Regions from separate parts of the Collinsella sp. AF36-3AT genome, predicted to be linked through region 1. Evidence: predicted binding sites of a transcription regulator. Region 1 holds the regulator's gene; the other holds the start of a gene.
What was found. Region 1 encodes NrdR, which represses ribonucleotide reductase genes. Its sites were predicted from a motif close to AAACACNATATATNGTGTTT; they were not measured.
Positions count from the first base shown of each region.

Region 2: a site for NrdR is predicted at 2,970-2,989, ahead of nrdD (anaerobic ribonucleoside-triphosphate reductase). Genes of this name have one in related genera too.

Region 1 is NZ_QROZ01000004.1:42,127-54,148, reverse strand. Features, by position in the region: gene rny (ribonuclease Y) at 1-1,035, shown strand, start outside; gene DW003_RS05120 (ATP-binding protein) at 1,037-2,122, shown strand; gene DW003_RS05115 (stage V sporulation protein S) at 2,197-2,514, shown strand; gene miaB (tRNA (N6-isopentenyl adenosine(37)-C2)-methylthiotransferase MiaB) at 2,560-3,930, shown strand; gene miaA (tRNA (adenosine(37)-N6)-dimethylallyltransferase MiaA) at 3,930-4,868, shown strand; gene hflX (GTPase HflX) at 4,868-6,157, shown strand; gene DW003_RS05095 (heparan-alpha-glucosaminide N-acetyltransferase) at 6,142-6,846, opposite strand; gene lexA (transcriptional repressor LexA) at 6,846-7,490, opposite strand; gene DW003_RS05085 (LysM peptidoglycan-binding domain-containing protein) at 7,654-8,103, shown strand; gene nrdR (transcriptional regulator NrdR) at 8,155-8,598, shown strand; gene dut (dUTP diphosphatase) at 8,603-9,046, shown strand; gene DW003_RS05070 (glycosyltransferase) at 9,440-10,741, opposite strand; gene DW003_RS05065 (NAD(P)/FAD-dependent oxidoreductase) at 10,860-11,798, shown strand; gene DW003_RS05060 (DUF1836 domain-containing protein) at 11,953-12,022, shown strand, end outside.
Region 2 is NZ_QROZ01000006.1:83,341-95,362, reverse strand. Features, by position in the region: gene DW003_RS06730 (IS110 family transposase) at 1-219, opposite strand, end outside; gene DW003_RS06725 (glycoside hydrolase family 13 protein) at 534-2,267, shown strand; tRNA gene DW003_RS06720 (tRNA-Gly) at 2,411-2,486, shown strand; tRNA gene DW003_RS06715 (tRNA-Val) at 2,490-2,564, shown strand; gene nrdD (anaerobic ribonucleoside-triphosphate reductase) at 3,245-5,467, shown strand; gene nrdG (anaerobic ribonucleoside-triphosphate reductase activating protein) at 5,894-6,475, shown strand; gene folE (GTP cyclohydrolase I FolE) at 6,542-7,099, shown strand; gene DW003_RS06695 (HD domain-containing protein) at 7,102-7,683, shown strand; gene folB (dihydroneopterin aldolase) at 7,727-8,212, shown strand; gene DW003_RS06685 (M48 family metallopeptidase) at 8,219-8,995, opposite strand; gene DW003_RS06680 (dipeptidase) at 9,070-10,083, opposite strand; gene DW003_RS06675 (peptidylprolyl isomerase) at 10,204-10,632, shown strand; gene DW003_RS06670 (urease accessory protein UreE) at 10,636-11,214, shown strand; gene DW003_RS06665 (HAD-IIB family hydrolase) at 11,299-12,022, shown strand, end outside.

The DNA.
Region 1 (12,022 bases):
GAGTCCGAGCAGCAGGTTCGCGCCGAGTGCCACAAGACCGCCCAGGAGATTCTGTCTCTGGCGATTCAGCGCTGCGCTGCCGACCACACTGCCGAGGTCACCGTTACCTCCGTGCACATTCCCTCTGATGACCTCAAGGGCCGTATCATCGGTCGCGAGGGTCGCAACATCCGGACCTTCGAGCAGGTTTCCGGCGTCAACCTCGTGATCGACGACACGCCCGAGACCGTCGTTCTTTCGAGCTTCGACCCGGTCCGTCGTGAGACCGCCCGTGTCGCCCTCGAGAACCTAATCGCCGACGGCCGCATTCACCCTGCCCGTATCGAGGAGATGTATCACAAGGCCGCCGACCTGGTTCAGCAGCGCGTGCGCGAGGCTGGCGAGCAGGCTGCCTTCGATACCGGCATCCACGATCTGCACCCCGAGATCGTCAAGACCCTTGGTGCCCTGCGCTACCGTACCTCGTTTGGTCAGAACGTGCTTCAGCATTCCCTCGAGGTCTCTGATCTGTGCGGCGTGATGGCTTCCGAGCTTGGCCTGGACGTTGTGACCGCCAAGCGCGCCGGCCTGCTTCATGACCTGGGCAAGGCAATCGACCACGACGTCGAGGGCCCGCATGCCGTCATCGGCGCCGAGCTTGCCCGCCGTTATGGCGAGAAGCCCGTTATCGTCCACGCTATTGAGGCTCACCATGCCGATGTCGACCCCAACACGGTGCTCGATGTCCTGGTGCAGGCCGCCGATGCTGTCTCTGCCTCTCGCCCCGGTGCCCGTCGCGAGTCTGCCGAGAACTACATCAAGCGTCTTGAGAAGCTCGAGGAGATCGCCAACTCCCATGACGGCGTCGAACGTACCTATGCCATGCAGGCCGGTCGCGAGGTCCACGTCATGGTCCAGCCGGACAAGATCTCCGATGCCCAGTCCACGGTTCTGGCTCACGATATCGCCCATCAGATCGAGGAAGAGATGGAGTATCCCGGTCAGGTGCGCGTCGTCGTGATTCGCGAGAGCCGCGCTGTCGATATCGCTAAATAACATGAGCGACGCGAACGAGCTCATCTCATTTATCGCGTCGATGTCGGGGGAGGGCAACCTTCGCGTCGAGGAGAACCTTGGCGAGGGGTATGTCCGCCTCCGCGTTTCGGAGGCCGAGCGGCGCCAGGCTAAGCACGACATTCAGCATGTCGAGGACATCGTCATCGAAATGCTCCGTAATGCTCGCGATGCCGGCGCCGACAAGGTCTATCTCGCCACGACCAAGGAAGATGGCGTCCGCACGCTTGTCTTTCTGGATAACGGTTCTGGCGTTCCGCAGGATATGCAAGAGCGAATCTTTGATGCCCGCGTTACCTCCAAGCTCGAGAGCATGAAGATGGACCGTTGGGGCGTTCACGGTCGTGGCATGGCATTGTTTTCGATTAAGCAGAACACCGACGAGGCCCGTGTGGTCACGTCCGGCGTCGATCTTGGTTCAGCCTTCAAGGTGAGCGTTGCGGTCGACCGCCTCAGTGAGCGTGCCGATCAGTCCAGCTGGCCCCAGGCCGTCAAGGATGAGGATGGACGTTATGTCTGTGCTCGCGGTCCGCATAATATTATTCGCGCTGCATGTGAGTTTGCGCTCGAGGAGTTGCGTGGTTGCGATGTCTATCTTGGTTCTCCGTCTGAGATTGCCGCGACCCTTTATGCTCAGGCGTCAAGCCGGCTTGATACGTCTCGTCTCCTGTTCATTGATGACGAGAGCGAGCTTCCGGTTGTCGATCGTTTAGGCCTTGCTTCTGATGCCGAGGACTTTATCCGTATCTGTTCGGGTTTGGGTCTTGAGATGTCCGAGCGCACGGCCCATCGCATTTTGGCAGGGCAGATTAAGCCCGTTCGCGGTGTGACCGCGCGCCTGCTGCGCGAGCGTGATTCGTCCTCGCATGTGCCGGCTCCTGTCGATCTCGCGAAGGATCGTCGCGGGCTACGTATTGCCAAGGATGACATGGCACAGTTTTCGCGTGCTGTGGAGCGCGACTTTAATGACCTTGCTGCCCGGTACTATCTCAACCTTTGCGGCGACCCAAAGATTCGCGTTTCGCGTGATCGAATCACAGTGACCTTCGATCTTGCCAAAGAGGAATAGTGCCTTTACCGAGTCCACTCGGTACGATACAGTTATTGCAGTTAAAACGTACTTTTAAATGCAGGAGTTTCTTCATGGATTGCCTGAAGGTATCAAGCAAATCATCGCCCGCGTCCGTTGCCGGCGCCATCGCCGGCATGGTCAAGGATGGTGTACCCGTCAACATCCAGTGTGTCGGCGCCGGCGCCGTCAACCAGGCCATTAAGGCCGTTGCTATCGCGCGCGGTTTTTTGATTCCAACCGGTTTTGATATTTCCTGCGCGCCAGTGTTCTCCGACATCCTCATTAACGGGGAGTCGCGCACGGCCATCCGCCTTTCTATCTACGTTCACCAGATCAATCGAGCTGCTATGGATAACGTCGTCATGGATGATGTTAAGCCTGTGGCATAGCTTCTGCTTGCCTTGTTTCGCTCCCCATCGTTAGGACTTATGCACATGGACCAGCGTTCCGTACGCGATATTCTTGCCGGTAAAACCTACTTTATCCGCACCTTTGGCTGCCAGATGAATCAGCACGACTCCGAGCGTGTGAGCGGTCTGCTTGATTCGTATGGCTGCCTCATGGCGCTCGATCCCGCGCATGCCGATATCGTTGTCTTCATGACGTGCTGCGTGCGCGAGGCCGCCGATACTCGCCTGTACGGTCAGTGCAATTCCTGCAAAAGCCTGCCGCCTTCGCCTTCGGGCAAGCGCGTGGTTGCCGTTGGCGGTTGCATCGCGCAGCGCGATGGCGAGGGCCTGCTCACCAACGTCGATAACGTCAATGTCATCTTTGGCACGCATTCCATTGCACATGTGGCCGAGCTCATTGCCGAGGCGTTCCTTGATGGTAAACGTCATATCCGCACCAATGAGCATGAGGATACGGACGCCATGAGCATGCCGTGGCATCGCGAGACCCAGTATCACGCCTGGGTGCCCATCATGACAGGCTGCAATAATTTCTGCACCTATTGCATCGTGCCGTACGTACGCGGTCGCGAAAAGAGCCGCCCCTTCGAGGAGATTGTCGACGAGGTGACCGGTCTGGTGCGCCAGGGCGTGCGTGAGATTACGCTGCTGGGCCAAAACGTTAACTCATATGGTCGCGATCTGTTTGGCAAGCCGCGTTTTGCCGATTTGCTGCGTGCCGTGGGCGATACGGGCGTGGAGCGCATCTTCTTTACGTCTTCGCATCCTAAGGACCTGCTGCCCGAGACCATCGACGCCATGGCCGAGACACCTGCCGTAATGCCGCAACTGCACCTGGCCGTCCAGTCAGGTTCGACGCGGATCCTCAAAGAGATGAATCGCCGTTATATACGCGAGGACTATCTGGGCCTGGTCGATCGCATTCGCAACCGCATGCCCGATATCGCGCTCTCGACCGACATTATCGTTGGCTTCCCGGGCGAGACTGAAGAAGACTTTGAGCAGACGCTCTCACTTGCCGAGACGGTCCGCTATGCTCAGGCCTATACCTTCATCTATTCCAAGCGCGCCGGTACCCCGGCCGCCGAGATTGACGATCCTACGCCGCATGAGGTTATTCTCGAGCGTTTCAATCGCCTGGTTAAGGTTATCGAGACCACGGCACACGAGTATAACCAGGGTGAGCTTCATACTGTGGTTCCCGCGCTCATTGAGGGAACGAGTAAAAAGAACGATGCGGTCCTGCTGGGCAAGAGTCCCAAGAATCAGACCGTGCATGCGCCTATCCCCGAGGGTTACAGCATCGATCAGCTTGTTGGCAAGATCGTTGATGTTAACGTTGACGTTGCCAAGACCTGGTATTTGTCCGGTTCCGTTGTGGGCGAGCCGCGCTAATGGTTTCTCCCGGGGCAGGCCTTTCCGCCGTTGCGATCGTCGGTCCGACGGCGGTTGGTAAGAGTGATGTTGCCGACCGTTTGGCAGCTCGTCTTTCGTCCGAAGTGCTGTCGTGCGATGCGATGCAAATCTATCGCGGCATGGACATCGGTACCGCAAAGATGGTGCCCGATGAGTGTACGGCGCCGCTGCGTCTCGTCGACATTGTAGAGCCGGGTGTAGCATATTCTGCTGCGCTTTATCAGGCTGACGCTCGCGCGCATGTTGAACGTCTCCTTGGTTCGGGTTGCCTGCCGGTTTTTTGCGGAGGTACGGGGCTGTATCTCAAGGCTGCCCTTGATGAGATGGACTTTCCCTCGGGTGAACTTGAGGACGATCGCCGTGCGGCCTATCAGGAGCTTGCCGAGCGTATTGGCGAGGAAGAACTGCATGCCCTGCTTGCCGAGCGCGATCCAGAATCGGCTGCTGTTATTCATCCCCATAACGTGCGCCGTGTGATTCGTGCGCTCGAGATGCATGATGATGGTATCTCCTATGCACAGCAAAAAAGTCAGTTTAGTGTTCCGCGCGAGCATTATCATGCCCTATGGTTTGGTCTGACGCGTAATCGCGAGGTGCTCTACGAGCGCATTAATCTGCGCGTCGATCTGATGTTTGAGCAGGGTCTTGTCGATGAGGTCCGCGGTCTTATGGCCCAGGGTCTGGGAGATGCCCTGACGTCGATGCAGGCAATTGGCTATAAAGAGATCATTGATGCTTTCAATGGCGTGATGAGCATGGATGAGGCCCGAGAACTCATTAAGATGCGTTCGCGTCGTTATGCCAAGCGTCAGCTTTCGTGGTTTAAGCGCGATGACCGTATCGTGTGGTTTGATATGGATGAATGTACGATCGATGAGGTCGTTGAGGATATCCTGCATCGTATTGAGGCTGCCTAATGGCCCGTTTCCCCCTTGTTCCCACGGCACCCGAGCCCGAGCGTGCCATTTTAGTTGGTGTTGAGTGGCGCGACAATGCATGGCCGCTCGATCGCTCGCTTGATGAGCTGAAGCGTCTTGCCCACACAGCTGGTGCCCGGTGCGTGGCACGCTTGTCGCAGCGTTTGGTAAAGCCGTATCCTAAATCGTTTATCGGTTCCGGTAAGGTTGAAGAGCTGTGCGGCCTGGTGCATCGCATGGATGCCGATGTCGTTATTTTTGACGACGACCTCACCCCCTCGCAGCAATCCTATTTGGAGAAAGCCGTGGGCGAGCCGGTAAAGATTATCGATCGTACAGCACTGATCCTGGATATCTTTGGCCTGCATGCTCAGACGCGTGAGGGACGCCTGCAGGTACAGCTGGCACAGCTTCAATATTTGCTGCCTCGCCTGCGTGGCATGTGGAGCCATCTCGCCAAGGAGCAAACGCGCGGCGGCATCGGCTCACGTTTTGGTCAGGGCGAAAGTCAGCTCGAGGTCGACCGTCGCCTCATTCGTAATAAGATCGCTGCGCTTCGTCGTGAGCTCAAGCAGGTTGAACGGCGTCGCGATGTTCAATCCAAGAGTCGCATTGAGTCACCGGCGTTTCGCGTCGCGTTAGCCGGTTATACCAATGCCGGTAAATCGACGTTACTCAATCGTCTGACCGGCTCTACGGTACTTTCGCAGGACAAGCTGTTTGCTACGCTCGACCCGACGACGCGTTCGTATCGTCTGCCCGGCGGTCGCGGCATGACGATTACCGATACCGTCGGCTTTATTCAAAAGCTGCCCCATGGTCTGGTCGATGCCTTTAAATCGACGCTGTCCGAGGTTTTGGGTGCCGATCTAATTCTCAAAGTCGTAGATGCGTCTGACGAGGACTATGAGCGGCAGCTGGAGGCTGTCGACCGCGTGCTTGATGAGATCGGCGCCGGAGAGCGTTTAACGCTGACCGTATTCAATAAAATCGATCTTCTCGATAGCGTCGATCGATTGAGTTTCCGTCGTCGCTATCCGGAGGCCGTTCTGTTCTCGGCCCAAACGGGCGAGGGGCTCGACGATCTCGTCGACCGGATTGCTCGCGAGGCAGCTGCCACCGATGTGTTGCTCTCCGCTGATATCCCGTATCGTGAGGGCGCTCTCATCACGCTGGTGCATGAGCAGGGAACCCTTCTGCATGAGGAATATCTCGAGGACGGCGTTCGCATTGTGGCGAAGTTGCCGGCTCGTATTGCACCGCGGCTCGAGCGTTATCGCACCGAGTAGACGAGCTCTAAAATGCCCAGAATGATGGGCTGATGCAGCAGATAAAAGGGGAGAGCGTGACGTCCAAGGCTGGCGAGCGCCGGCAGGGGGTTGGCGTAGGCCCAGCTAGGGACGGTCTTATCGATTCCCTGCGCTATGTGTGCGGCGAAGTATCCTGCAAGATACATAAAGATAAACGGGATGATGGGGTAGTAATCACCTGAGATAAACCCAGGGCTCGGAAATCCCAGCCACGCCAGGTAGGGGACAGGGTAGATCGTTTTGGGGATGCTCAAGGTGATTGCGAACAACATAAGGCATAGGGGCATGCCCCATCTCGCCGTTATCTTCTTAAGGACGGGATCGGTCAACGCTACGATGCCGGTGCATGCGGCCATGCAGTAGATGATGCCAAAATTAACCGAATCGTCGACTGAGACAAGTGTTGTTGCCAACCAGACAACGAGTGCTGCTAAGGCGTATTTGGCGGCACGTTTGAAATTGTTGCGCGAAAGGGTGCACATCCAACCGGCGATAAACAAAAATACCCAGCTGATGCTGGCGCGCCAGATGTCTTGAAAGACTGACTGGGTAAACCAGGGCATATCCCAGCCGTACAGGTAGGCGAGATCATAGCAAGCGTGAAAACCTGCCATAGAAATCATCGTAAACCCGCGGACGGTATCAAAGATGGTTATGCGTTTTTGCATTACGAGAACCGGCGCATCAAGCCGACGACTTTGCCCAGGATAACGGGATTCGGTGCATAGATAGGTTCCATGGTGTCGTTCTCGGGCTGCAAGCGCACACGCCCCTGCTCCTTGTAGAACGTCTTGACGGTCGCCGAACCATCAATCATGGCCACGACAATTTCGCCGTTCATGGCACTCTTTTGTTCACGGACGATGATGTAATCGCCATTGAAGATGCCGACATTGATCATTGAGCTCCCATGCACCTCAAGGATAAAGGAACCCTGATCAGTGGCGATTTCGGTCGGGATAGTAAACGTGTCTTCGATATTCTGCTCGGCCAGAATGGGAATCCCAGCCGCGACGCGACCAACGAGCGGTAGCGAGACCGTTCCGCGAGGTGCGGTGGGCTCGTCAGATTTAGAAATTGAGACAGAGGAACCATCCTCGTTAAAGAGTTCCAGGGCGCGCGGTTTGGTGGCATCGCGCTTGAGTAGCCCGCGCGCCTCCAGGGCAGAGAGATGGGCGTGCACGGTGCTGGGGGAGGAAAGGCCCACGGCAGAAGCCATCTCGCGCACGCTGGGCGGATAACCCTTCTCCTGCTGATATTCCTTGATGAAGTCGTAAATTTGCTGCTGACGCTTGGTAATTTTGCGAGCCATCAGGGCATCCTCTCTACCCATGTCAAACAAATGTTCGAATTTTGCTTGACAGGAACAACTGTTCGAAGATAATAATAACCGAACATTCGTTCTCGCGCTAGACATTTTTGTCCGCGCGGCTTGATAAAACTGTTCTCAGCAAAACACGCGAGAGGAGAACATGATGAACGTAACGAATATGGTCCAGGGAAACCTCGCCCTTAAGCTCGAGACGCCTGCAGAACCCACTTTTACGGTTGTTCAGGGTGGCCGCTCCGGCTTTCAGCCTTTGACCGTAAAGCCTGCGCGCAATCAGCAGGCTGTAGTCGCGCCGGCCCGCGTTGCCCCGAAGGTTCCGACGATTGTCGCCGTCGCCGTTGCGCTTACGCTCTTCTTTGTCCTCGCTATGTCGGTCTTTAGCGCTCGTCACGCCGCGTATGCCGAGTCCGTTTCCAACATTACCTACGAGACCATTCGCGTTCAGCCTGGCGATTCTCTTTGGTCGCTTGCCGAAGAATATCCAATCGAAGGCCTTTCCACGCAAGAGACTTCCGACATGATCCGTAGCGTCAATCATCTGGAGCATGGTTCGCTCGCCGCCGGTGCGCATCTTAAGGTTCCTGATCGTTCGTAATCATTATCGCGCTGCGCATGGTACCCTTATTATCGTTTAAGAGGAGGTACCATGCGCTGTCCCAAATGCGGCAAGGCACATACCCGCGTCGTTGATTCCCGTATGCAGGAGTCAAATAACACCATTAAGCGCCGTCGCGAATGTTGCTCGTGTAACTACCGCTTTACAACGTTTGAGCGATGCGAGGACCCTATCGAGGTCATTAAGTCAGATGGAACCAAGCAGCGGTTCGATCGCAATAAGCTTCTTGTCGGCTTGATGCGCGCCACCATCAAACGCGATATTGACACTAAGAAGCTCAATGAGATTATCGACGACATCGAGGTCGAGTTGCGCTCTCGCACACTGACGGCCGTCACGTCCCATGAGTTGGGTGACATGGTGCTCAAGCGTTTGGCCAAGATTGACAAGGTGGCCTACATTCGCTTTGCCTCGGTCTACCGCGATTTCAAAGACGTCGATGAGTTTCTGCAAGAGCTCGACAAGCTAAGGTGATTCCATGTCCAACATTACCGTCAACATAAAGCGTCTCGATCCCACCGTTGAGCTTCCCAAATACGCCCATCCCACTGATGCCGGCTTGGATTTGCGCTCCAACGAGGACTGCGTCCTGAAGCCCTTCGAACGCCGTCTGGTCTCTACTGGGCTGGCCATCGCTCTGCCCGATGGCTACGCCGGCTTCGTCCAGCCCCGCAGCGGCTTGGCCATCAAGCAGGGCCTGTCTATAGTCAACACGCCGGGCCTCATCGACGCTCACTACCGAGGAGAACTCAAGGTTATCCTCATCAACCTGGATCCCTCCAATAACATTCAAATCAATAAAGGCGACCGCATAGCCCAACTCGTCATCCAAGAAGTCCCCACGGTCAATCTCATAGAAGTAGAAGAACTAGACGAAACCGACCGAGGCAAAGGAGGCTTCGGCTCCAGCGGCATCGCCTAGGGCGCCCGTATCCCTCCCGCCCGGGGCTTACCTATATCATTCCATGCTCAACCATTCTCGCGTCGCTTCGCTCGCTGCGAAACTGCGCGTGGAACGATATAGGTAAGCCCCGGGCGGGCGGCTACTCGCTTGAAACAATATTTACTTTTCTAGTAAGTCGATGCGATGAAGGGACGCCTCCTTTGTCGCATCGACTTACTGTATTTATATTTTCTGGTTCCCCTCTGCAGATTCTACTGGTGGGGAATCTGGTATAGCCGCTGGTACGTTAACGCAGCTTACCTGCGGGAGGCCCCTATATATCGTCCCGCGCGCAGTTTCGCAGCGAAGCGAGAATGTTTGAGCACGGGATGATATATAGGGGCCTCCCACAGGAAAGCGGACATTAAGACGCTACCTGATATGCGCAGGTTTTTCGCCCCAGTAGAAGCGGCAGAAGGCTCGTTTGCGCTTTTGGGGTTTGCCTACGAGCTCCATGGTTGCGATGGCTATGTCTTCGGCTGCGTGGGGGCGGCGTAGTACTTCGCCGTTGATGAGCAGTGCCTTGAGCGACTCAGGATGATCGTGGAGATGACGCAACGTCACGATGAGCTCTCGTGCGGTGGTGACATGCATGCTGGCGCCCATGCCGGTGAGCATGGTGGTGTTGGCCTTTTCCTGGCCATAGGACTTGCCCAGCAGGATCATCGGCAGGTGTGCGCACAGGCATTCGGTGACGGTGAGTCCGCCCGATTTGAGAATTGCCAGGTCGCAGCCGTGCATGAGGGCCGCCATGTCGTCGACATAGTCCAGCACCGTGACATTTTCGAGCTTCATGGCATCGAAGAGTGTCTTGAGGCGGGCGGCGTATTCCTTATCCTTGCCCGGCAAAAAGACAAAGTGCATGTCTTCGAAGCTGCGTAGGAAGGGGAGGGTGCGGTCCATCTCCGCGCGAAAGCGAACGTACGGTTGAGGCAAGCTGGCACCGGCCATTACCAGCACGACGGTCTTGTCGGTGGGGAGGTTGAACTTAGCTAGCTCTTCTTCGCGATCATAATCCGTGTCGAATCCGGCGCGAATAGGAATGCCGGTAATGCGAATCTTTGTTTCGAGCACCTTGCGCGGACGCAGCGTTTCGGCCATAAATTCGTTGGCAACACAGAATAAATCGGTGTCCTTGTGGGGCCACCATCCCTCGACTTCGTAGTCGGTCGGTACGCAGATGACCGGATAATCGATACCCGTAATTACGCGGGCGCCCACGGCAACATTGGCTGCTGTGATGTGCGTTGCAACCACGGCTATGGGCCTGCGGCTACGAATATATTCGTTGAAGGCGGGGAACATAATTCGCGACCATGCCGTTCCGCCACCCCAGAGAAGATGTCCCGTAAGCGTATATCGCCAGGTCAGGTCGTAAATGGGGCGCGTGGCTCCCGTAAAAGAAGCCGCGGTCTTATTGCCGTCGAATTTAATACGTCCAAAATCAAGGATATCGAGCACTTCAATCTCAATATCCTCGGGGATGCCATTGGTGCCGCGGATGAGGTCGAATGCCTGCGCAATCGCATTTGCGGCGGCCTTGTGGCCCGAGCCAACGGAGGCGTGCACGATGGTCACGAGAGGTTTTTGCTGAGCCAGGAGCGTGGTTTGCTCCGATTGGGGAGTGCTGTGCGTGAGCAGGGGAGCGTCGTCACTCGTCTGCGCCTGGTCCATCGATAACTCCCCTTCAGCTTTGTAATACGGATTTATCATTGTAGTGCATGAGTGTCACGTTCACGTAAATTTGGGTATGAGCGCAAAGAACGACAACGTTTCGACGAAAGGACGCTTCATGACTACCGATAAGCCGATCGATGTTGCGATTATCGGTGGCGGCCCCGCGGGCTATGCTGCCGCCATTTATGCTGCGCGTGCTAACCTGACGACGACCGTGATTGAGCAGGGCATGTCGGGAGGGCAGATCGCCACAACCAATGAGGTCGAGAACTATCCGGGTATCTCGCTCCTGAGTGGCGCCGAACTCGGCGAGCGTTTTCAGCAGCATGCAGAGGGCCTGGGAGCACAGGTTGCATGGAGCATGGTTACGGGTGTCGATTACGATGCCGATGCAGCGTTGTTTACGGTGCATCACGATATGGGCGATACGCTGGCCCCGAGCGTTATCGCTTGCATGGGTGCCACGCCGCGTCCGGCAGGTTTCGCAGGCGAGGATACGTATCGCGGTCGTGGCGTTTCATATTGCGCAACATGTGACGGCATGTTTTTCCGCGGCAAGCAGGTTTTTGTAATCGGTGGTGGCAATTCGGCATGCGAAGAGGCTCTGTTCCTGTCCGACATTGCCAACAGTGTGACCATCGTGCTGCGCCGCGACCAGTTCCGTGCGCCCGATGGTGTTGTTCAGAAAGTACTCGCAAAGGACAATATTACAGTTAGGTACCAAACTAGTATTGTGGAGCTATCGGGCGAAGCCATGCCAACGACGATTACCTTTAAGGACAATGCATCCGGCGAGACTCATACCGAGTCATTTGAGCCCGGCTCGTTTGGCATCTTTGTTTTTACCGGAACGCAGCCCCATACCGAGCTTGTTGAGCATCTAGTCGATCTGGCGCCTGATGGCGGCATTGTCACCGACGATTCGATGGCCACCCGTACACCTGGTCTATTTGCCGCTGGCGACATCCGTTCCAAGCGCTTACGCCAGGTTGTGACCGCCGTTTCTGATGGAGCCATAGCGGCAACGAGCGCATACGCGTTTCTCCGTGGATAAGTACGATAATATATCTTATGTAAGGTTGCTATCTTTAAACATAGTGGTTGGACAGTGCATCAATGTGCCGTCCAACCACTTTTACTTTGCGGCTATGTAGTATGCAAAACTATATAACCTAGAATACAATATAGAAAACGAACGGGGGCCTCTTATGAACCATGCTAAACATGTTATCCCGATGTCCGATACGTCGGTCAGCATTAAGCCTGAGGATATTCAGC
Region 2 (12,022 bases), on a different contig from region 1:
GAGCCCGGCGAGCTCCCTTTGCGGGGCGAAGCCGAGGTAGCCGCTCTCGTAGGCCGCGAGCGACGGCCCGGGGAACCCATCCATCCACCCGGCGATCTCGCCCCAGGGGTTGCCGGGGAACCTCCTCGTCACGGCCTCGCCGGTGTCCGCGTCGAGGGCGCAGACGGTGGTCGACCTCAGGTGGACGTCCATCCCGAACGCGGTAGAATGCTTTGGCATGGGAGCCTCCCAACCTCGTTGCGGCGCGGCTGCGCCTATGGCACTTCAACATCATTGTCGCAGCCCCGACCCGCGGTCACGAGCGGGGGCTCCTATCTTTTTAGTGCCCTCGGATTGGGTCATAGTGTCTGTCGTGGCCGGGGGAGTAAGTCTTCCGTTCTTTTCACTAATCGATCGATTCGTCCCAGGAGGCTCGAGCCCGAGAGGGGGCGAGCGTTTGGGGCGTGGCTGCGGCGTTGATTGCCGTGAATGTCAGCTTTGGGCGTATCATCGTGGGCATCTCACAAAACCTCGTTGCAAGGGAGACACACCCCATGGCTACAGAAAAGTCCTCCTCGCGCTCATGGATGTCCGATGCCGCGATCTATCAGATTTACCCGCGCTCGTTTAAGGACTCGACTGGTTCGGGTTTGGGCGATATCGCGGGCATTACCCAGCAGATGGACTATCTTGAGCGGCTGGGTATCGAGGCCATCTGGCTGAGCCCGTTTTACCCATCGCCTCTTGTCGATGGCGGCTATGACGTGGCGGACTACTGCGATGTCGACCAACGTCTCGGCTCGCTTGACGACTTCGATGACATGATCGCCGCGGCTCACGCGCGCGGCATCAAGGTCATCGTCGACATCGTGCCCAACCATTCGTCCAACCAGCACCCCTGGTTCAAAGCCGCTCTTGCCGCCGGCCCCGGATCGCCCGAGCGCGCCCGCTATATCTTCCGTGATGGTCGCGGCGAGCATGGCGAGCTGCCTCCCACCAATTGGAATGCCAACTTTGGCGGCCCCGCCTGGACGCGTGTTGCGGACGGTCAGTGGTATCTGCACATGTTTACGCCCGAGCAGCCGGACTTTGACTGGTCATGCCCCGAGGTTCGCGCGTTCTTTTGCGACGTCCTGGCGTTTTGGAGCGATCGAGGCGTCGATGGCTTTCGCATTGATGTGGCGCACGGTCTCGCCAAGGATCTCGACCGCGATGATCTCGACCAGTGGCATCTCGCCGAGGGCGATGACATGGTTGACGACGGCACCCATCCGCTGTGGGATCGCAACGAGGTTCACGAGATCTATCGCGAGTGGCGCCGCGTGTTCGACCGCTATAATCCGCCGCGCAGCGCTGTTGCCGAGGCGTGGGTGCTGCCCGAGCGCCAGTATCTCTACGCGCGCCCCAGCGAGCTTGGCCAGACATTTAACTTTGAGTTCGCCAAGGCCACTTGGACCTATGATGACATGCACGCTGCAATCGAGGAGGGCTTGAAGGCAGCCATCGAATCCGATTCCGCCTCGACCTGGGTACTTTCCAACCACGACGTGCCTCGTGTGGCGACGCGCTTCGCCCTGCCGCAGATCAAGGCGACGCGCTACCACCAGATTGCGCTCGACTGGCTCTTACGCGACGGGTCGTCTTATGACGAGGACCGTGAACTCGGCGAGCGCCGCGCGCGGGCGGCCCTTTTGCTTGAGCTGGCGCTTCCGGGCTCGGCATACGTGTATCAGGGTGAGGAGCTCGGCCTTTTTGAGGTGGCTGACATCCCGTGGGCTGCACTCGAAGATCCCACTGCGACCAATACGCACGGATCGAAGCGCGAGAAGGGGCGCGACGGCTGTCGTGTGCCCCTGCCGTGGGTGGCGACGGACGATCCCGCGCAGGGCGGATCGTTTGGATTTTCGCCGATGGACGCCGATGCGGCGCCCCGTCTGCCGCAGCCTGCATGGTTTTCCGATTACGCTGCCGATAGGGAAGAGGCGGACCCGACATCGATGCTTGCGCTCTATCGTGACGCCCTCTGGCTGCGGCGCAAGCTGCGCGGGTGCGCTAACGATCTTGCGTGGCTCGATCTTGACGGGCGCACCGGCCTTGCGGATGGTGCCGAGGGCGCTGAGGGCGGCGTCATCGCCTATCGCCGCGACAACGGCTGGGCGTGTGTGACGAACTTCGGTGCAGCACCCGTGGAGCTGCCGGCGGGCAAGGTCCTGCTCACCTCATCACCGCTTGCAGACGGCAGACTTGCGCAGGACAGCTCTGCCTGGATCATGCTCGCTGAGTTGTAGGGGGCCTCTTGCGGCGAGTTTGCGTTTGCTCGCGCTTTCCGTGGTGGCTGATGTCTTCGCGAGGTTCGAGAGGGCGTCGCAAAACTTTTCAAAAAAAAGTTCTTGCATAGGATGCGGGTATCACGTAAGATTAATCCTCGTAAGCGGACATGGCTCAGTTGGTAGAGCACAACCTTGCCAAGGTTGGGGTCGCGGGTTCGAGCCCCGTTGTCCGCTCCATTTGGGCGTTTAGCTCAGGGGGAGAGCGCTTCCCTGACACGGAAGAGGTCAGAAGTTCAAATCTTCTAACGCCCACCAAATGTTCGCAGCCCAGAGGCTTAGCCTCTGGGCTGTTTTGTTTTGCTCGCCAAATGGGTCGCCAAATACGTCACCAAATTTCGAGTTTTTTGATCTTCTGGGATGCTTCTCAGTAGTCATCCGAGAAAACTCTCATCTTCTCTGTTTGCATACACATATCTTTCAAGGATTCGTGCCGCGGTTACATGGGGCTCGGCAAGGCACGACCGCAACATGTTGGTCAAGCATAATCTTTTGGATTCTTTTGGCGTGAGCGGCTTGGTTTTGGTAGGATTTGTCAGCGGCTTGACTAAGGGGGTTTTATAACTGCCATGCAGGTAGCCGTGTTGGTAACGTTTTACCGACTTGCCAAGAACCCCTCATAATTAATGCGTCTGCAAAATGACCAATTGCTTTGACCTGCTGAAACACTATATGTTGTGTTTGAACTAAAAAAAGAATACAGGATATAGATGCCTCTTTGTCGTATGATAGATGGCGGACAGAGAACGAGGACCTTATTTGCCCCATTTGGATAGATCTTTGAGCCGCTTGATCGGCCGCGAGGATTGTCCGCATGAGGACCTATGGTTTATCGAGAACACAGATTGCGCGACGGCGCCGCAAGACAGGGGCAAGCCCTGCCGGGCATCGTTTGGCTCTGAAGCGCAATGAGACTACGACGCGAAAGAGGCAAGAGGATGAAGATCATCAAGCGCAGCGGCACCGAGGTTGTCTTTGACATCGATAAGATCGTCAATGCGATTCGCGCCGCAAACTTGGAGGTCGAGGAGAGCTCTCGTCTAACCGACCGCCAGGTGGTTTATGCGGCGCAAAACGTCGCCGAGGCATGCGAGAACGCGGGCCACACCGTTTCGGTCGAGGAGATCCAGGATTTGGTCGAGGACGAGATCATGCGTCTCGACTGCTACGAGGTCGCCCGCCACTACATCATCTATCGCTATGTTCAGAGCCTGAAGCGCCAGAAGAACACGACCGATGACAAGATCCTGTCGTTGATCGAGTGCAATAACGAAGAGGTCAAGCAGGAGAACTCTAACAAGAACCCGACCGTCAACTCCGTTCAGCGCGACTACATGGCCGGCGAGATTTCCAAGGACCTGACTCAGCGCGTGCTGCTGCCCCAGGAGATCGTGGATGCCCACAACGAGGGCCTGATCCACTTCCACGATTCCGACTACTTTGCCCAGCACATGCATAACTGCGACCTGGTGAACCTGGAGGATATGCTCCAGAACGGCACCGTTATCTCGGGCACGCTGATCGAGAAGCCGCATAGCTTCTCGACTGCCTGCAACATCGCGACGCAGATTATCGCCCAGGTTGCTTCTTCCCAGTACGGCGGCCAGTCTATTTCGCTGACCCATCTCGCCCCCTTTGTTGAGGTGAGCCGTCAAAAGATTCGCGGCGAGGTTGCCCGCGAGCTCGAGGAGCTCGGTGTTTCGGCATCTGCCGAAAAGGTCCGTGAGGTCGTTGAGGACCGTCTGCGTGACGAGATCCGTCGCGGCGTCCAGACGATTCAGTATCAGGTCGTGACCCTTATGACCACCAATGGCCAGGCGCCGTTCGTGACGGTCTTTATGTATCTCAATGAGGCCCGTACGCCCCAGGAGAAGCACGACCTTGCCATGATCGTGGAGGAGACGCTTCGTCAACGCTATGAGGGCGTTAAGAACGAAGCCGGTGTGTGGATTACCCCGGCATTCCCCAAGCTTATCTATGTACTCGAGGACGATAACGTTCACGAGAATTCCCCGTACTTCTACCTGACCCAGCTGGCTGCCAAGTGCACCGCCAAGCGCATGGTGCCCGACTACATCTCCGAGAAGAAGATGCGCGAGCTCAAGCTGTCTAAGGGCGAGACCGCCGGCAACGGCGATTGCTACACCTGCATGGGTTGCCGCAGCTTCTTGACGCCCGACCGCTCCGGTAACGGATTTAACAATGTGGCCAACGCGCTGAACTATGACCCGAACAAGCCCAAGTACTACGGTCGCTTTAACCAGGGCGTTGTGACCATCAACCTGCCCGATGTCGCGCTGAGCTCGCATCAGGACATGGACAAGTTCTGGAAAATCTTCGACGAGCGCCTCGAGCTGTGCCACCGCGCCCTGCTGTGCCGTCATGAGCGTCTGATGGGCACGCTTTCGGATGCCGCGCCGATTCTTTGGCAGTACGGTGCCCTGGCGCGTCTGAAGAAGGGCGAGACGATCGATAAGCTGCTCGTGGGCGGCTATTCCACCATCAGCCTGGGGTATGCCGGTCTGTATGAGTGCGTCAAGTACATGACGGGTCACAGCCACACCGAGAAGGAGGGCACGCCGTTTGCCATGGCCGTCATGCAGCGCATGAACGACAAGTGCGCCGAGTGGAAGGCCGAAAGCGATATCGACTTCTCGCTGTACGGCACCCCGCTTGAGTCGACGACCTACAAGTTCGCCAAGTGCCTGCAGCGTCGTTTTGGCATTATCCCGGGCGTGACGGACAAGGGCTACATCACCAACAGCTACCACGTCCACGTGTCCGAGGAGATCGACGCATTCGACAAGCTCAAGTTCGAGGGCATGTTCCAGCAGCTTTCGCCGGGCGGTGCTATCTCCTACGTCGAGGTTCCCAACATGCAGGACAACCTCAAGGCTGTCATTCGCGTGATGCAGTACATCTACGACAACATCATGTACGCCGAGCTCAACACCAAGAGCGACTACTGCCAGGTGTGCGGCTACGATGGCGAGATCTGCATTGTCGAGGACGATGGCAAGCTGGTGTGGGAGTGCCCCAACTGCGGCAACCGCGACCAGGAGAAGATGAATGTCGCCCGTCGCACGTGCGGCTACATCGGTACCCAGTTCTGGAACCAGGGCCGAACCGAGGAGATCCGCGACCGCGTTCTGCATCTCTAATAGTCATCCCAGGCCGCCCCGTAGCGAGGCCCCGGACCTTTACTCGCTATTTCGGACAGTCCTGGCTCACGACGGAGGCGCCACTGGCGCCTCCTGTTCGTGCGGAACTCATATCGAGCAAAGGTCCGGGGCCTCGCTACGGGGCGGCCAAGTTGATGTAGCTGAGATGCAGCATGTGGTCTGCTCACTCCTCGAAGTTCTTAGCGGAAATGAGTCGACCTGCAACAACGGTTTGCTTGGAACGACGGTTGAGCTGCAACAGAGTTTTTATTGGACCTCGAACCCTATGCTCGATGTTCGCTTCGTTCATTGAGTGTCGCTCGCGAGGGGTCTGGAGTATATCGTCCCGCCCGCAGTTTCGCAGGCCGCAGGCCGAGAATGTTTGAGGACGGGATGATATGCTCCAGACCCCCAGGAAGGTTATTTATGAACTACGCGAACATTAAGTATTTCGACATTGCCGATGGGGAAGGTGTTCGTACTTCTCTGTTTGTGAGCGGGTGCCGTCGTGGGTGCAAGAATTGCTTTAACTCTGTTGCGTGGGACTTTGCTGCGGGCGAGCCCTTTGATCGTGCCGTCGAGGACAAGATTATCGAGAGCCTCGATCATCCCTTTATTGACGGCCTGACGATTCTGGGCGGAGAGCCCATGGAGCCCGAGAACCAGGCGGGGCTCGTTGAGTTTGTCGAGCGTGTTCGTGCCGCTTATCCTGCGGGGTCAGGAAAGACCATTTGGTGTTTTACCGGCGACGTGCTCGAGGAGCTTATGCCGGGTGGTCGTCACCATACTGAGGTGACGGACCGTATCCTTGCCTGCCTCGACATGTTGGTGGATGGCCCGTTTGTTCAGGATCTTTATGATATCTCGTTGCGCTTTAGGGGCTCGAGTAACCAGCGTGTGATCGATATGAACGCTACGCGCGACCGCGCTGTGCGTGAGGGCGTTGCGCTTTGCGATGCTGTGGAGCTTTGGCGGGACGATCCAGTCTATTCGACCCATACTATGTAGCTTGTGGTCGATGCCGGAGGGCGTGGTACCATAGCGCGAACGTGAAATCGGAAAAGTGAGGCCCAGATGGTCGATCAGGAAAAAGTCGAGGCCGCCATTAAGCTGTTGCTTGAGGGCATAGGCGAGGACCCAACTCGTGAGGGCCTGCTGGAGACCCCGGCGCGCGTTGCCCGTATGTATGGTGAGATCGCCGGCGGCATGGACCAGAGTGCTGAGGAGCACCTGTCCAAAACCTTTGCCGTCGCTTCGAACGATTTGGTTATCGAGCGCGACATCACGTTCTACTCGCTGTGCGAACATCATCTGCTGCCGTTTTATGGCAAGGCCGCCATTGGTTATATCCCTAACGGTCGGGTGGCTGGGCTTTCCAAGCTCGCCCGCACGGTTGAGGTTTATGCCCGCCGTCTTCAGCTGCAGGAGCAACTGTGCGCACAGGTTGCCGATGCCCTCATGGATTATCTCGCTCCCCAGGGAGCGATTGTGTTGATGGAGGCCGAGCATATGTGCATGACGATGCGTGGCGTGCAAAAGCCCGGCACCAAGACCGTGACGCTTGCTCGCCGCGGCGTCTTTGAGACCGATCCCGCGCTCGAGGAGCGTTTCTTTAGGATGCTGGGCCGCTAACCATGAGAGTCGTCAACGACTTTACATCGAAGACCGATGAGGGGACGTCGCGTCGCGGCTTTATGGCTTCGGGCCTGGCCCCCTTTGGTGCCATGCCTCGCATTGATTACATTTGTGCCAACGGGCTGTTCCGGCGGCACCTGGGCAACATCGTACAGTTGGAATCGGGGCGCATCTTCTGCCGCCACGGTATTGACCATCTGCTCGATGTCGCTCGCATTATGTGGATCAAGAATCTCGAGGAGCAGCTCGAATTTGACCGCGAGGTCATCTACGCCACGGCACTTCTTCACGATATCGGCAAAGATGAACAGTATGAATCGGGTATATCCCATGATGTTGCAAGCGAACGCGTCGCTGATGCGATTCTCGGCGGCATGCCCGATGACGTGGCGTTTGAGCCGGCCGATGCCGCAGCCATTAAGACGGCCATTCTGGGCCATCGAAAGCTGCGCGTGAACAGCCAACCGCTTGAGCGTCTGCTCTATGCGGCCGACAAAGCGTCGCGCGCCTGCTTTGCATGCCCCGCGCGCAATGCTTGCAACTGGAGCGATGATAAAAAGAACCTGTCGATTCGCGTGTAGTTAGTTTGCGCGGTCGGGGTTCTAAACGAAGGAGACGATCGCGATGAGTAACAAGAAACTGCCCGAGAATGCAACCAAGACTGAAGGCGCCGAGCTCGCCCGCCGTGGAAGGGGCGAAATATCCACCGCAACGGCGGTGCCCCATGTGAGCTATGACGATTTGCGCCATGCCGATCGTATTGTCATTGACGGCCTTGAGGTTTTTGCCAACCATGGCGTGTATCCCGAGGAGAACGCGCTGGGTCAGAAGTTCATCGTTTCTCTGGTGCTCTATGCCGACCTGCGCGCGGCGGGGGAGCACGATAACCTGGATGCCTCGATTGACTACGGCTCGGTGTGCCACGATGTTGATGGCTATCTGCGCGAGCATACGTTTAAACTCATCGAGGCGGCAGCCGAGGGTGTGGCCCAGATGCTGCTGCGTCGTTACCCCCTGCTGCTTGGTGTGCGCATAAAGCTCGATAAGCCGTGGGCTCCTGTTGGCCTGCCCCTGGCAAGCTGCGGTGTCGAGATCGAGCGCGTGCGGTAACCGGTTCTAATACGTCTCTATGGGTGGCTGCTTGAGCCGCTGCGACAGAGCTCTATTGTTGGGACAGTACGTGTCGAGCAGGGCGTGAAAACGCTGATTGTGGCTTGGCTCGAGCAAGTGGACGAACTCGTGGGCGACAACCATGTCGAGGCATTCGACGGGGTAGGCGGCGAGCTCGCGCGCGATGCGAATGGCGCCGGATTTGGGCGTGCATGATCCCCAGCGCGTTTTCATGCTGCGCACGGAGATGCGGGCCACGGTGACGCCCATTGCGACTTCGTACGCGTGCACGATGTCGCGCAGCGCCGATGTGACCTCGGACGCATAGAGCTGGTCGATGTGGGCTTGGAGCTCATCGGACGTTAGGCCGTCGAGGATTGCGTGCCGCTTGGCCTGTGGGCCTTCGTCCGATTCATCGGTACCCATAAAACTTGCGAAGGTGGCCTGTTTGGGTCGCGGTGCGGGTGATGCAAAGTTGTGATCGAGTGCATCCTGTACCGTGATGGGCTTGCCCCAAAGTGCAATGATGGACGAGGGGCTGAGCGGCTCTCGTGCCGTCGCCTGACGCTGCTCGCGCTGGGCAAGTCGGCTGGTAATCCAGGCGCTGTTGCGCTTCATAAACGCTTCGATACGCTCGCGGGTGGCGCCGAGCGGTGCGCTGGCGTGGACCTCACCGCTCGAAGTGACGCGTAGGTTGAAGTTCTTGACGCACTTTTTGGTAACGACGACGGGGATGGGCGTCCCATCCGGTCGGGATGCGGAAATCGTAAACTGCTGCGTCAAAAGCGGTCCTTTGGATTGGGGACGGGCCGGCATGTCGACCGTTCGGCATGCCGGCCCGCTCAAGGGATGTGAAATTAATAACGCTCAAAGAAGGCGAGCGCGTTGTCGCTGCAGAGCTTTTGCATCACGGTCTTGCCAAAGTGCTTGGAGAGCATGTTCTGGAACTCGGGCATCATGCTGGCATCGGAGAGGAAGGCGGGCACAGTGGCGCCGTCCCAGTCGCCACCGAGTGCGATGACGTCCTCGCCGCCCAGGTCGAGCCAGTGCTCGATATGTGCCGCTAGCTGGTCGAAGGTGACGTCTGCGGCGGTCTTTTTGGTTGCGTCGTTGGAAAGGAACTCGCTGCAGTAGTTGAGGCCGACGATACCGCCCATGTCGCGAATGGTGCGGAACTGGTCGTCGGTGAGGTTGCGCTTGACTCTGCAGACGGTACGGGAGTTGGAGTGGCTGGCGACGAAGGGGCGCGTGGCGTGGGCGACAACCTCGTCAAAGCACTCATCGTTGAGGTGGGAGACGTCGAGCACCATGCCGGCGTGCTCCATCTGCGTAAGCGCCTCGATGCCGGCGGCGGTGAGGCCGGCGTGGGTGTCGTGGCCGCTCGCGAGCGGTCCCTGCGCGTTCCAGCTGAGTGACGACATAAGCACGCCCAGGCTCTTGAGCACCTCGATCAGCGCGGGGTCCTCGGCAAAGAACGTGGCGTTTTCGATGGTGTGGATGCAAGCGACCTTGCCGTCCTTGAGCGCGGGGCGAATGTCTGCGGCGCTGCGCACGTTGACCATACGGTCGTGGTTGAGCATTGCCTGGCCGCTCATATGCGCCATGATCTGCGCCTGGAAGCGCGCGGCGTGGGCGGTGGGAATCTCGTCGGGGACAAACGTGGCGAAGCACTGTGCCCACGGCGTGTTGTCGATCTTTGCGAGCGAGATGGCACAGGCATTACCCTCGATGAGGTCGAAATCTTGCGGATGCGTTTCGTCGCCGGGGAAATAACCGTCGGTGCCGGCGGTAAAGCGCAGGTCGAGATCGAGCGTGGCCCAGCCGATGCGGTCGGCGGTGTCGCAGTGTAGGTCAAATACGGGATATGCCATGGTTCCTCCGGTTGCAGCGTTTCTTTGCAAACTGTCTTTGAATTGTATGACTAGGGTATAGTTAGCGCCATATGTTCATGGCGGCCCGCGTTGTGCGCCGCCCTTATCACGGAGGTTTCCATGTCCAACCAGGGCAAGAAGGTCAAGACTCATTATCGCGGCACGCTCGACGACGGCACGCAGTTCGATAGCTCCTACGATCGCGGCGAACCGCTGGAGTTCACCTGCGGCGCCGGTCAGATGATCAAGGGCTTCGACGCCGCCGTGGTCGACATGCAGGTGGGCGAGAAGAAGACCGTGCACATTCCTGCTGCCGATGCCTACGGCGAGCACAACCCCGAGATGGTCCTGACCTTCCCGGCCGAACAGGTTCCCAACATCGAGCAGATCGAGAAGGGCATGAAGCTCTTCCTGTCCACGCCGAGCGGTATGCCCGTCCCCGCCGTGGTCATCGACGTAACGCCCGAGGCCGTGACGCTCGACGCCAACCACGAGCTGGCCGGCAAGGACCTCAACTTTGATATCGAGCTCGTCGAGGTCGAGGGCTAGAGTATGCCTGAACGCTTGGTTTCGACGACATGCTTGGGAAATCTCAACGATCCGTCCTATGAACTCCTACTTCGCCGGGAGCTGGGCGGTGTCTTTGAAGTTGACGAGCTCCTGCTCGATTGGGACCAGGCTGATGCGCGCACGTTTGTGGGCGTGACGGAGCTGGGACGCACGATCGATGTTCGGCTGGATACTGCCGACGGCGGTCGTCTTGCCGATGGCGACGTGCTCACCATTGACCGTTCGGGCATGGTGCCCGTGGCGGTTGTCGTGCACCTGCGCAGCGCCGAGGTCTATTTGGTCGAAGTCGACCGCATGGATCCGATTGCACTCGCGCATGCGTGCTGGGAGATCGGCAACATGCATGCGCCGCTCTTCCGGGGCGACTCGGACGAGCATACCGTGCGCATGTATACGCCGGTGCAGCCTGTTTTGGGCCGCATGCTTCGGGGTGTCGAGGGTGTTCGGCTCTCGGTGGTTACCCGTGAACTCGATGCGGACCGGCGCTTTGCGTCGAGTGCGGCGGAGGTCGTCGTGAGCATAGCTCCCGACTTTGCCATCGTAAAAAAGACGCGCGGCTAAGTGCGCGTATGCGCAAGACGGGCTTTGAGGGGTGACCGATCAAAGTCCGTCTTGCTGTTGATAAGAGGCTTTGGGGGAAAGCATATGGGTCTTGAGGGAATCAAGCTGATTGCATGCGATTTGGACGGCACGTTGCTGCATCCGGGGGAGCGCGAGCCGCGTTCCGAGGCCTTTGAGCTTATCGATGAGCTGCATCGTCGCGGTATCGTGTTTATGCCGGCGAGCGGCCGTCAATATGCGAGCTTGCGCTACCTGTTTGCCCCGGTGGCCGATGAGCTCGCCTACGTATGCGAAAACGGAGCCCTGGTGATGAGCGAGGGGCGTGCCGTTGTCAAGCGTTCCATGGAGCGTTGCCTTGCTATGGATATCGCGAATGCCGTGGTTGCGTATCCCCATGCCGACGTGACCCTTTCGTGTGAGGGGCGCCTCTACACCATGAGCGGCAACGACGCGTTTGTTGAACACCTGCGTTATGAGGTCCACTGCGATGTGGCGGTGGTCGACCGTCCCGAGGACATCGACGAGGACGTCATTAAGATTGCCTTCCAGACGCCCGAGGCAGAGCAGCCGGCGGCGCTGGAGTATTTCGAGCGCCACTTTAGCGACTGTGTCGACGTGATGACGTCGGGAACCGAGTGGACGGACTTTATCGGCTTTGATTCGGGTAAGGGTTCCGCGCTTGCCGATTACGGTCGTGCCCTGGGAATTTCGCCCGATGAGATGATGGCGTTTGGCGATAACGAAAACGACCGCGACATGCTCAACGTAGTGGGCCATCCCTATCTAATGGAGAGCTGCAATCCCTCTA